DNA from 2 places in the Weizmannia sp. WK01 genome. Region 1 is predicted to be linked to the other one. Evidence: predicted binding sites of a transcription regulator. Region 1 holds the regulator's gene; the other holds the start of a gene.

Region 1 (5,963 bases):
GGTCCGGCGTATCCGTATAAATTTCAATCCGGCTGGGCGCAATCGATAAAAGCGGTGCAATTGTGACTGAGTCAATATAGACAGGGTGGTTGGACAGAAGCCTGCGGTCAATCAATCCGTTCAGTTCTTCCCTCGTCATTTCCCGGAATTGGCCGTTGTAAAATTTCACCTGTTCCCCGAGGCAAAGCTTTATTTTTTCCCTTTTTGGTTCTTTTTGCTTTAAGTAATCCCTAAGGCTTTGCACAAAAATCTGGTATTCCTGTTCCATTTTGTATTCGTCAATCGCAATGCCGATGTATCGGTCAAGACAGTCAAAATAGCCTTTTAAGCGGAACGTCAGCACGGAAGCGAGCGGCAATGTGCACGATTCGCCAACCAGCGGTGCGACCGCTCCTTCAATAGCGGCGCGTTCGTCGATCTCACCCGCCAGATCCGTCAGCTCCGGCCGCTCTCCTTTCAGCATGCCGTCTACGATTTCGAGTATCCGGTTTTGCTCTTCTTCCGCCTGAAAAAAATAGGCTTGTTTCAGTTGGTTACAAATCCACTCGTTTCTTTTTTTCTTCATAATAAAATTTGCAACGGCTGCCTGCAGTTCCTGTTTATTGCCGGCCGCTTCCACAACATAATGTATTTTCCCATGCAGCACTGCTTCCCGGATTTTCACAGTGCGCCGTTTTTCCTTTGCAAAATAGGCTTTTAACCATAATGCATCATCCTTGTCCCTGATCAGGAATTCCAATCCAAGCCCCCCCTGTACGGTAAAACATTCTCGTTTGCTTTACCTTATGTATATGAAGTGGCATCAGCAAATAGAAGACGGGAAAGCGTTACGAAATGAAAAAGGCGGGCCCCCTCATGCAAGGGTCAGGCCCGCTGGTTCGGCCCCTCCATTCGGACAGGGGCGCTTAAATATTTGATGCGCTCGAGAATGCGCGCTGCTTTCAATTCTTCCTTTTCCCCGCGCTGGGTATAAGTGAAATGGTACTCTAAATCCTCATAGCTGAAATTGGATGTAAAAAAAGTGGGAAGGTCTTCCTGCATCCTGTATTGGAGAATCGGGCCGAGCACTTCATCCCGCGTCCAGCTCGAGTTCGTTTCCGCACCGATATCATCCAGCATCAATACGGGCACTTGCTTCACCGTATCCAGCTTTTCCCCGGTGGAGTGGTCGCCGATCGAGTCCTTCATTTCGCGGAAAAACTCAGGCACGTACACGATTAAAGAAGAGACCTGTTTCAGGTCCGCCAGCTCGTTCGCAATTGCACCAAGCAAATACGATTTGCCGACGCCGAAATTGCCGTATAAATATAGTCCCTTCATTTTTTTGCCCGGCTCGTATTCACGGACAAAGCGATGCGCAAAATCGTATGCATCAAGACGCCCCATTTGTTCAAGGAAAAAATCACCAAAGGACGCCTCCAATATTTTTTTCGGCATGTGCATGCTTTGGATCAGCCTGCGCGTTTTATTGCGCTCATCCTCCAATATTTTCTTCTGGCACCTTTTATAGTGGATCTCAATATTGCCATGTTCAATAACGAGTTCCGGCACATACCCTTTCATCATATTCACGCATTCGCCAAGGCTTTTGCACCGGCTGCAGTTTTTTTCCTGTGAAATGAATTCGTACAGTTTCATCCAGCTTTTTTCAATCATCGACCTTGTGACTTCCCCGCGGTGTGCATCCAAAAAAGCGCGGATGTCGGGATGCGTGATGATTTCCTGCTTCATTTCTTCATAACGCTTGCGGAAACTAGGATTGGATGAAAGCCTTTTGAGTGTCTCATTTATGTTTTCCACCGCCTTCACCCTTTCTTGTATTGTTCACGTATTTTTTCAAGCCTTTTTCTTTTTTCTTCCAATGACTCGCCATCGGCTTGGACCGCGGCCGCAGCGGTTTTTTGGTCTTCTTTTTTAAACCAGTCCGGCAGCTTTTCAACCCGGACCGGCTTTCTCCGTCCGGTGCCGTTCTTCTCTTTATTGTTCAGCCATTGTTTGTACTGGCGGTCTTCTTTTTTGGCAAACGCCATCGCTTCCTTGGCGGTTTTCAGTTTTTTGCGCGCCCAGTGGGAAGCCACTTTTTCTAAATAATTTTTCGACAGCTTCATATCGGTTTTAAACAAAACATATTGGATCAGTACATTTACAACGCCAAGGGGAAGCTGCTGGGCAAACATGACTTCTTCAATGGCGGCAAGATCTGCTTTCGCCGGTTCGCTGCCGCCCGAAAAATCGATCAGCATTTGTCTCGGAGAAGTCGTTTCCAGGTAGCGGAGAAATTTCTCCTCATCGTTTTCCGGCTCTTTTCGTTCTTTCGCATCCGCTTCTGGCTGGAAGCGGTCAACAAGGCGCGGCAGTTCATCATGATGTTCAATCTGGTACCAGCTGCGCGCGATTTTCCGCAAATCTTCCACCCGGATTTCCAAGTCTGCCGTCAATGCCTGGAGCAAAATTTTCTTTATGTCCAGTTCATTTAAACCGTATAAAAATGAAAGCTTCACAATCGCTTCTCTGACTTCCGGCGTAATGGCACGCAGCGGAATCAGTTCATCACGTAAGTTTGCATATAAAAGGTCAAAATTAAAATGGGTGTTTTCGATTTTTATGACCGGGGCGGCGGTTTTTTCGATATAGCGGCGGTTTTCTTCCAGTCGGCTGATTTGCTGCGCTTCCGCCTCATTCAGCACTTCGGGGCCGATTTTTGCGGCATACACATCCTGGAATGAGCGGGTGATGTCCCGGTACTCACCCGGTTCTACGGCGCGGTCGGAGAAGAAGTGTTTCAACCGCTGGAAATGTGTTCTGCCGAGCTGCCGGTACAGGAAAACATTTAACAAACCGTCGTTGAAAAACTGTTCCGGGGACAGGGGCGGCTGCAGTTCGTATATAAACATGCGGATGTCGTCCGTTTGTTTCATATATGTTTTCAAAAGCCCAATGCCTTCAAGCTTCAGCCGGGCTTCGTAAATTTCAGACAAATTCATGGATAAAAAGCTCATCAGATGGTAATGGTTCCAGTCTTCGGACCAGAGCCGGCCGACTTCCACTTCATTCCATAATGTCATATACAGGCTGTAACATTGCGGCCCGATTAACGGCTGGTACAGGAGCGAAATGACCTTTTGATCGTAGTCCTGAAGCAGGCCGTTTGACGATGCACGATAACGGTCAGCTGGCTGTATTTCATTCCAAATCGGTTTCATAAAAGGCACTCCGTTTAAGCATTCTTGTTGAGCAATTCTTTCAGTTCATCGAGAAAAACATTCAAGTCTTTAAATTGGCGGTAAACGGAAGCAAAGCGGACATAGGCCACTTCATCCACTTTCGACAGCCTGTCCATCACCATTTCCCCGATCAGGGTGGAACTGACTTCTGTATATCCTTGCCTGCGGATTTCTTTTTCGATCTCCATGGAGATTTTTTCAAGCTGGTCCAGCGACACAGGCCGTTTTTCACACGCTTTAATCAGCCCGCGCAAAATTTTCTCACGGTTAAATTCTTCGCGGTTGCCGTCTTTTTTCACGACAATGAGCGGGGTTTCTTCCACTTTTTCAAACGTGGTGAAGCGGTACGAGCAGTCTTCGCATTCACGCCTTCTGCGGATGGAACGGCCTTCGTCCACCGGCCTTGAATCGATCACACGCGTATTGTTGCTATGGCAAGACGGACATTTCATATGAACCCCCCGTTCTGATACATTCTTACTACCATCATATATAAAAGAAGGTGAATAGACAACAGAAAGGTTCATCCTATTCCCGAAAGAAATTCATCCATGCAGAACATATTGGATGTATCTTCTGTTTGTATATCCGGAAAAGTCCTCACTTTTCATCTATCCATCAATAGAATAGAAAGGTTTACACTTCTATTTCGTCAGCGTCCCGCACAAGTCATCCTCCGGCGCGGCTCTGAAAACTGGTAACGAAAACGGAGCAGGCTGGTGCTGCTCCGTTCGGCTTAGGCAATATTGATTTTCCCGGTTTCTTCCATTTTTTCCGCGACGAGCTGTGCCAGTTGTACGACGCGGCAAGAATAGCCCCATTCATTATCGTACCAGGCCAGCACCTTGACTTTGCTTCCATCCATGACCATCGTGGATAAGCCGTCGACAATGGCCGAGTACGGATTTGTCGTATAATCCGAAGAAACGAGCGGCACTTCTGTATAGTCCAAAATGCCTTGCAGCGAGCCTTTCGCCGCCGCCTTAAATGCATCATTCACTTCTTCCGCCGTCACTTCTTTTTTCAAATCGACGACAAGGTCCACTAGCGATACATCCGGGGTCGGAACACGCAGCGCCATGCCGTGTAGTTTCCCTTTCAGTTGCGGGAGAACAAGGCCTAACGCTTTTGCCGCCCCGGTTGTCGTCGGAATGATCGATTTGCCACAGGCCCGGGCACGCCTTAAATCTTTATGCGGATTGTCAATATTGTTCTGGTCATTCGTATAAGAATGGACCGTTGTCATCAGGCCGTTTACAATCCCGAATTGTTCATCAAGCACTTTCGCGACTGGTGCCAGGCAGTTTGTGGTGCAGGAAGCGTTCGAGATAATATGATGCCGCTCGATATCTAAAACGTTTTCATTTACTCCTAAAACAATCGTGACATCTTCATTCTTCCCGGGTGCTGTCAACAATACTTTTTTCGCGCCTGCCTGAAGATGGAGCGCGGCTTTTTCCCTTGCATTGAATTTTCCGGTTGCTTCAATTACCACATCAATATCCATTTTTCCCCACGGCAGTTGGGCCGGATTGCGTTCCGCCAAAAGCCGAATGCGTTTGCCGTTTACAATGAGTGCTTCCTCTTCTTCCACTTCCACTTCTCCGGGAAATACGCCGTGGATGGAGTCATATTTAATCAAATGTGCCAGTGTTTCCGCCGGATAGCAGGCATTCACCGCCACAATATTTAAAGCGTCATCCATCATGGCTTTTCTGAAAACCATTCTGCCGATGCGGCCGAACCCATTAATCGCAATTTTTGTTTCCACAGTGCAGACAACTCCTTCGAATAATAAATGACATACTTTTAATCCATTATTCATCAATTAGTATATCATATTTTAAAAGTTATGTAGCGTTATTCCCCTATTTTTGCATAAAAAAAACCATGATGTACCCATCATGGAACGAGCTTCCATTCTGACACGATTTTTTCAAGCTGCTGTTTTGTTTCCTCCAGGCTGCCATTGTTGTCGAGCACCGCATCCGCCAGTGCCTTTTTTTCGCTCAGCGGCATTTGCGCCCGGATCCGCATCTGCGCTTCTTTTTCTGAAAGGCCATTTCGGGCCATTAATCTCTTTAACTGCGTCTCTTCATCCACGTAAACGAGGATGGTGCGTTCAACCATATAGGTAAGCCGGCTTTCAAAAAGAAGCGGGATATCCAGAAAGACGGTTTTTTTCCCATTTTCAATTGCCCGGTCCTTTTCCCGCGTCATCCAGGCCCGGACTGCAGGGTGGACAATGCTGTTTAGTTTCATCCGGAGTGCTTCATCCGCAAAAATGAGTGCCCCGAGTTTTTTCCGGTCAAGCGTGAGATCTTGCAGCAAAATCCCTTCGCCGAACGCTTCAATGATTTGTTCATACGCCGGTTCGCCGGGTTCGACCACTTTTCTTGCGGCAATATCCGCATCGACAATCGTAAACCCTTTTGTTTTCAGCATATTGGACACCGTGCTTTTGCCGCTTGCAATCCCGCCTGTTAAGCCGATAATCTTTGCCATATTCCCACCTGCCTTGTTAAAACTTGCATATACCGATCAAAATGAGGAGAACACCTGGTATAAAGGAAATTTTCCGGATCCATTGCAGCCGGGAAAACAGCATGCCGAGCCGGATGCCGGAAGAGACAAGCAAAAAGCTCATACCGGCAACAAGAAAACTGAGCAGAAACGGGGAGTAGCCCATGATGCCCGCACCGATCCCGGCACCGAATGCATCGAGCGAGAGCGCAATCC
Region 2 (5,963 bases), 280 kb from region 1:
ATGATTGCGCTTTCACTTTTGGCATGCCGGCTACATCATAAATGTATTTTTCGGGGTAAAGCGCGGCAAGCTGCCCGCCAAGTTGCGGCATGCTTTCAATGATTTTAACTCTCATTTGCCGCAAGCCGCCGTAAAAAGCCGCAAATAAACCAACAGGCCCGCCGCCGATAATCGTCACATCATAAACGGTTTCGTCCATCAACCGCCCTCCTTTTTATCATTTTAATTTATATAACGTTTTTAACACGTTATATATTGTTTTTGATATATAAATAGTAGCATCGGACATTTTTGCTGTCAATATTCGAATTAAAATTTTTTAACCATTTTTCTGATGATTCTTTTAACCGGTGTTTTATAAGCGAAAAAAAAAACGGAGCATCACTTTGCTCCGTTTTTTTCTCCATTATTCCGTTTACAAGCCGCATTTTAATTGTGCGCCGCAGTTATCGCATGTATTGCAGCCGCCGATCTCTTTAACTTTCCCTTTCCGACAGATCGGGCAGGTATCGCCGATTTCGTTGCCGTATGTGACGTTTGTTGACCGGATATCCGGGATGGTATCAACCAGGACGACATGCTGTTTCGCGTGTTTCACTTCCGCTTTTTCCTGTTTTTCTTCCTGTGGTTCTTCTGCTTTCAATGTCAGGACTTGCGAATCCCGGCTCCCGTCCACATAAACGGTTCCGCCTTTCGCGCCGCCCTTATACAGGCGTTCGTACACTTTTTCCACCTGTTCAACCGTGTAGCCGCGCGGGGCGTTGACCGTTTTCGAAATCGAGCTGTCCACCCAGCGCTGGATAACGCATTGGACATCGGCATGGGCTTCCGGTGCAAGATCCATCGCGGTTACAAACCAGTTTGGCAGATGGTCTTTGTCCGTTTCCGGGTGCTTATCCAGATACTCCTGGACGATATCCGCATTGACCTCGATAAATTTGCCGAGGCGCCCGCTGCGGAAATAGGAAAAGGAAAAATACGGTTCCAGCCCAGTGGAAACGCCAACCATGGTGCCGGTCGATCCGGTTGGTGCAACGGTTAGCAAATGGGAGTTCCGGATGCCGTGTTTTAAAATCGCCTTGCGGATGTCTTCCGGCATGTTTTTCATATAGCCGGTTTCCGTGAATGCATGGCGCAGGCGGTTTGTCTCTTCTTCGCTTTCACCCGTTAAAAACGGGAAACTCCCCTTTTCTTTTGCGATCTCAATGGATGCGCGGTATGCTTCGGTCGCGATCGTTTCAAACACTTTGTCGACAAGTTTATTGCCTTCTTCGGATCCGTATTCTTTTTCCATATAAATGAGAAGGTCGGCTAAGCCCATAACGCCAAGGCCGACACGCCGTTCCCCGAGCGCCTGTTTTTTGTTTTCTTTCAGGAAGTACGGGGTCGCGTCAATGACATTGTCCTGCATGCGGACGCCGGTATGGACAGTTTGTTTCAATTGGTCCCAGCGCACTTCTTTCGTTTCTTTGTCGACCATTTTTGCAAGATTGACCGCTGCCAGGTTGCAGACGGAATAGGGCGCAAGGGGTTGCTCTCCGCAAGGGTTTGTTGCGACGACTTTCTGGCCGTATGCTTTTGCGTTTGTCATGTCGTTGGCGTTGTCGATAAAGAAGACGCCTGGTTCCGCCGAGTAAGTCGCGCAGATGTTAATCAAATTCCAAAGTTCTTTTGCTTTGATTTTGCGATAGACGCGCACTTTGCGGCCAAGTTTTTCCCATTCGCGCACATCGCCGATCTTATGCCATTCTTCATTGTATATGCGCATTTCTTCTTCGCTGTAATTTTCCACATCCGGAAATTTCAGCTCGAATTCTGCGTCTTGCTCAACTGCTTCCATAAATTCTTTTGTGAGGCAGACGGAAATATTGGCGCCGGTTAAAAATTCCGGATTATGAACGGTGTAATGGCCGCCTGTTTCCAGTTTTTCTTCCGCCTCTTTCATGACTTCTTCCGTAAAGCCGCCTTGGCCCGGAATATGTTTGTAGTTCACAATCCCATGGTACATTTGCCTTTCCATTTCAGAGAGCGGCGTGAATTTCAATTTGTCGTGGGCAAGCTTGCGGATCCATTCATCGTTCGTATTTTCGATCAGGAAACGCAAAATCCGCGGATTCTGCATTTTCGAAATGATAAATTCGACAATGTCCGGGTGCCAGACAGCCAGCATGATCATTTGCGCTCCCCTGCGACTGCCGCCCTGTTCGACCAGGTGCGTAAGTTTGGCGATGTCATCGAGCCATGAGACAGAGCCGCTTGATTTGCCGTTGACCCCTCTAGCCAGCGTATTGCGCGGGCGCAGCGTCGAACCGTTTGTCCCAACTCCGCCGCCGCGGCTCATAATTTCCATCACCTGTTTACGGTGTTCGGAAATGCCTTCCCTTGAATCCGGTACAAACGGCATCACATAACAATTAAAATAAGTCACTTCCGTTTCCGAGCCGGCGCCGTAGAGGACGCGGCCTGCCGGGATAAAGTTTAAGTTTACCAGTTCATTGTAAAACTTCTCAAACCATTCTTTCCGTTTCTCTTCTGTTTTTTCCACTGCCGCTAAGCCGGTTGCATTCCGTTTTGCGATTTGTTCGTAGTAGACTTCAAGAGGCTTTTCAATGATATCAAGCGACCTTTTGATGACCCCCGTTTCTCTTTCATCCGGGTGTTCCAGCGCCTGGCGGTAATCTTCTTCAATTAAGACTTCCGCTTCATTTTTTTCCCAGTCGATCCCTTTAATGACGCCGAGCCCCCTGGCCGGAAATTTCGGGTCTTCTTTAATCGTGAGGACAACAAAATCGCCCTTGCCCAATGTGACTTTTTCCGTGTCTTTAAACGCGTATCTGTCAATCATGACAAGCCTTGAAACGCCTTTGTACGTAATGTTCATATCCGGTGTAATCGGATGGACCTGCGGAAATAAGCGGATATCTTCGTTCAGCTTCTCCACATTCCATAATTTTTCTGTCGAAGCAACAGACATAACGACAACTCCTTCTCTATTTCTCCATGCAAATTCTCTGGTGGTTCTGCCTCCTTTAAAATAGCACACCGCAGGGAAAAATTGCAAGCAAAAATACTAGATATTGTATTGACATTTTGTTTTTATATACCATATATTGTGTTTAGGTCAAACCTCTTTCTTTTTGTCAAATGAAAAAAAGAATAAACCATGCCGAAAATCTGAGAAATCCCTCGAAAAAGCAGGCAAACCCGGGCATAACGAAAAAATTTGCCGCTTGCATCAAAAAAGCAGCCATAAAAAGCGCGGCACTAAAGGAAAAAGCGAAAAATCATACCTCTGGCCGCTAAAAAAAACAAATGTTCATTTATCTCTTAAAATTCCATTCATCCGACCGGTACCTTCTGTCTGCCAGTTCTTCGACATACGCCTGTTGCGCCGGCGTCAGCGTGTACGGTTCCAGCCGGATGCCGAGCCCTTCTTCAAACCCCTTATGGAAAGCCTCTTTTGCCTCCTCGTATGTGACGGGAACGTTGCGCAGCTCATTGATTGCAACCGCCTTTTTCTTAAAACTCCGCTGCATCCTTTCTCTCACTCTGTCATTCGGATATTTAAACAGGCTGAACAGCTTGTCCTCATCCATATCGAGCAAAATCGAGCCGTGCTGCAAAATGACGCCTTTCTGCCGCGTCTGTGCGCTGCCGGCGACTTTTCGCCCTTCCACGACCAGTTCGTACCAGCTCGGCGTATCAAAACAAACCGAAGAATGCGGAGACCTTAGTGCCTCCCGTTCTGCTTCCGTTCGCGGCACTGCAAAATACGCCTCCAGGCCGAGCGCACGAAATCCCCTGACAAGCCCCTCTGAAATGACGCGGTAGGCTTCCGTGACCGTTTTCGGCATATCCGGATGCGCTTCCGACACGATCACGCTGTAGGTCAGCTCGTGCTCGTGCAAAACAGCCCTTCCCCCTGTCGGTCGCCGGACAAAACCGAGCCCGTATCGTTTTACCGCTTCGAGATCGATTTCCTGTTTTGCCCGCTGGAAATACCCGATTGAAAGGGTGGCCGGATCCCAGCCGTAAAAGCGGATGGCTGGCGGAATCTCCCCTTTGCTGTGCCAGTCAAGCAGGGCCTCATCCAGCGCCATGTTAAAAAACGGCGGACAGTGGCCTGAATCTACAAACAACCAGGTTTCTTTTCCCATATGTACCCCTCTTCTTTAAAATATCACTTTACCAGTTTACCAAAAAACGACGCAAAACGGCAAAGCCCCGCTCAAGTTTGTGCCGGTTTTTCCGCTGGTGCTTAAAACAGAACGGTTACGGGCTTTTCAAACGGAAAAAGCTGAAAAAATAGCGGTGACATGTTTCTTAAAAAAAGATTTTGATTCAGAAGCGCAACACGAATATAATAGTAGATAGCGCATCAGGTAAGAAAGGGGGCACGAAAGATGTCACAATCGTGGTACACACTCATCATTGTTATTGTTGCGGTAGTAGCATATACTCTCGCCAGATACTACCGGCAGAAAAAAATCCTGAAAAGCTTGACGGAAGAAGAATTCAAGGCGGGTTATCGCAAAGCGCAGCTCATTGATGTGCGCGAACCGAATGAATTTGCAAACGGACATATTTTAGGCGCACGCAATATTCCGCTGTCTCAGCTGAAAATGAGATTAAAAGAGATCCGGACCGATAAACCGGTTTATTTATATTGCCAGAACGGGACGCGCACCGGGCGCGCCGCTGAAATGCTTTATAAAAACGGCTGCCGCGACCTTTACCAGTTGAAAGGCGGCTTTAAAAACTGGACAGGCAAAATCAAATCAGGGAAATAAAAAATGCCGCGGCAATGCTGCGGCATTTTTTATTTTACTTTTTCACATAACGCAAAACCGGTTTTCGTGCCGCCCGCGTTTCATCCAGGCGTTTGACAATGGTTGTATGCGGGGCTTCCTGGACGATTTCCGGATTTTCCTCCGCTTCTTTTGCGATTTGGATCATCGCGTCAATAAAGGCATCCAGCGTTTCCTTCGACTCTGTTTCCGTCGGCTCAATCATCATGCACTCTTCCACATTGAGTGGGAAATACACAGTTGGCGGATGGAAGCCGAAATCAAGCAGCCGCTTGGCAATATCAAACGTCCGCACCCCGAGTTTTTTCTGGCGCCTGCCGCTTAACACAAATTCATGCTTACAATGGCGATCATACGGCAGGTCGTAATACGGCGCCAGTTTCCGCATCATATAATTGGCATTGATCACCGCATTCTCGGTCACTTCCCGCAAGCCGTCCGGCCCCATTGAACGGATATACGTATAGGCTCGGACATTGATGCCGAAATTGCCGTAAAACGGCTTCACCCTGCCGATCGATTTCGGCCGGTCTTCATCCAGCACATAACGGTCGCCTTTTTTCACAACAACCGGCACCGGCAAAAACGGGATCAGCTCTTTTTTGACGCCGACCGGACCCGAACCCGGGCCACCGCCGCCGTGCGGGCCTGTGAACGTTTTATGAAGATTCAGGTGGACAACATCGAATCCCATATCGCCCGGGCGCGCCTTCGCAAGCACGGCATTCAAGTTGGCACCGTCATAATACAGTTTGCCGCCCGCGTCATGGATGATCTCCGCAATTTCAAGGATATGCGCTTCAAACAGCCCGAGCGTATTCGGATTGGTAAGCATGAGCGCCGCGGTATCTTCCCCGGCAATTTTTCTTAAGTCGTCGAGATCGACAAGCCCTTCTTCATTCGACTTCACAGTGACCGTTTCGAAGCCGGCAACGGACGCGGAAGCCGGGTTGGTGCCGTGGGCGGAATCGGGAATGATCACTTTTGTCCGCTTTGTATCCCCGTTTGCTTCGTGGAAAGCACGGATCAGCATCAGCCCGGTCCATTCCCCGTGGGCGCCGGCAGCAGGCTGCAAGGTCACTTCATCCATACCGGTAATCTCTTTTAAATGTTCCTGCAAGTCATACATCAGCCCGAGCGCCCCCTGGACGGTGC

Evidence for each region. Region 1 encodes NrdR, which represses ribonucleotide reductase genes. Its sites were predicted from a motif close to AACACNATATATNGTGTT; they were not measured.
Region 2: the regulator NrdR is predicted to act here: its motif matches at 3,100-3,117, upstream of OF158_RS09900 (vitamin B12-dependent ribonucleotide reductase).

The regions. Positions count from the first base shown of each region.
Region 1 is NZ_CP109616.1:2,356,706-2,362,668, forward strand. Features, by position in the region: gene OF158_RS11305 (putative sporulation protein YtxC) at 1-739, opposite strand, end outside; gene dnaI (primosomal protein DnaI) at 865-1,809, opposite strand; gene OF158_RS11315 (replication initiation and membrane attachment family protein) at 1,806-3,203, opposite strand; gene nrdR (transcriptional regulator NrdR) at 3,218-3,676, opposite strand; gene OF158_RS11325 (glyceraldehyde-3-phosphate dehydrogenase) at 3,961-4,995, opposite strand; gene coaE (dephospho-CoA kinase) at 5,127-5,729, opposite strand; gene ytaF (sporulation membrane protein YtaF) at 5,746-5,963, opposite strand, start outside.
Region 2 is NZ_CP109616.1:2,081,252-2,087,214, forward strand. Features, by position in the region: partial or broken gene OF158_RS09895 (NAD(P)/FAD-dependent oxidoreductase) at 1-199, opposite strand, end outside; gene OF158_RS09900 (vitamin B12-dependent ribonucleotide reductase) at 416-2,974, opposite strand; gene OF158_RS09905 (lipoate--protein ligase family protein) at 3,321-4,157, opposite strand; gene OF158_RS09910 (rhodanese-like domain-containing protein) at 4,404-4,790, shown strand; gene gcvPB (aminomethyl-transferring glycine dehydrogenase subunit GcvPB) at 4,825-5,963, opposite strand, start outside.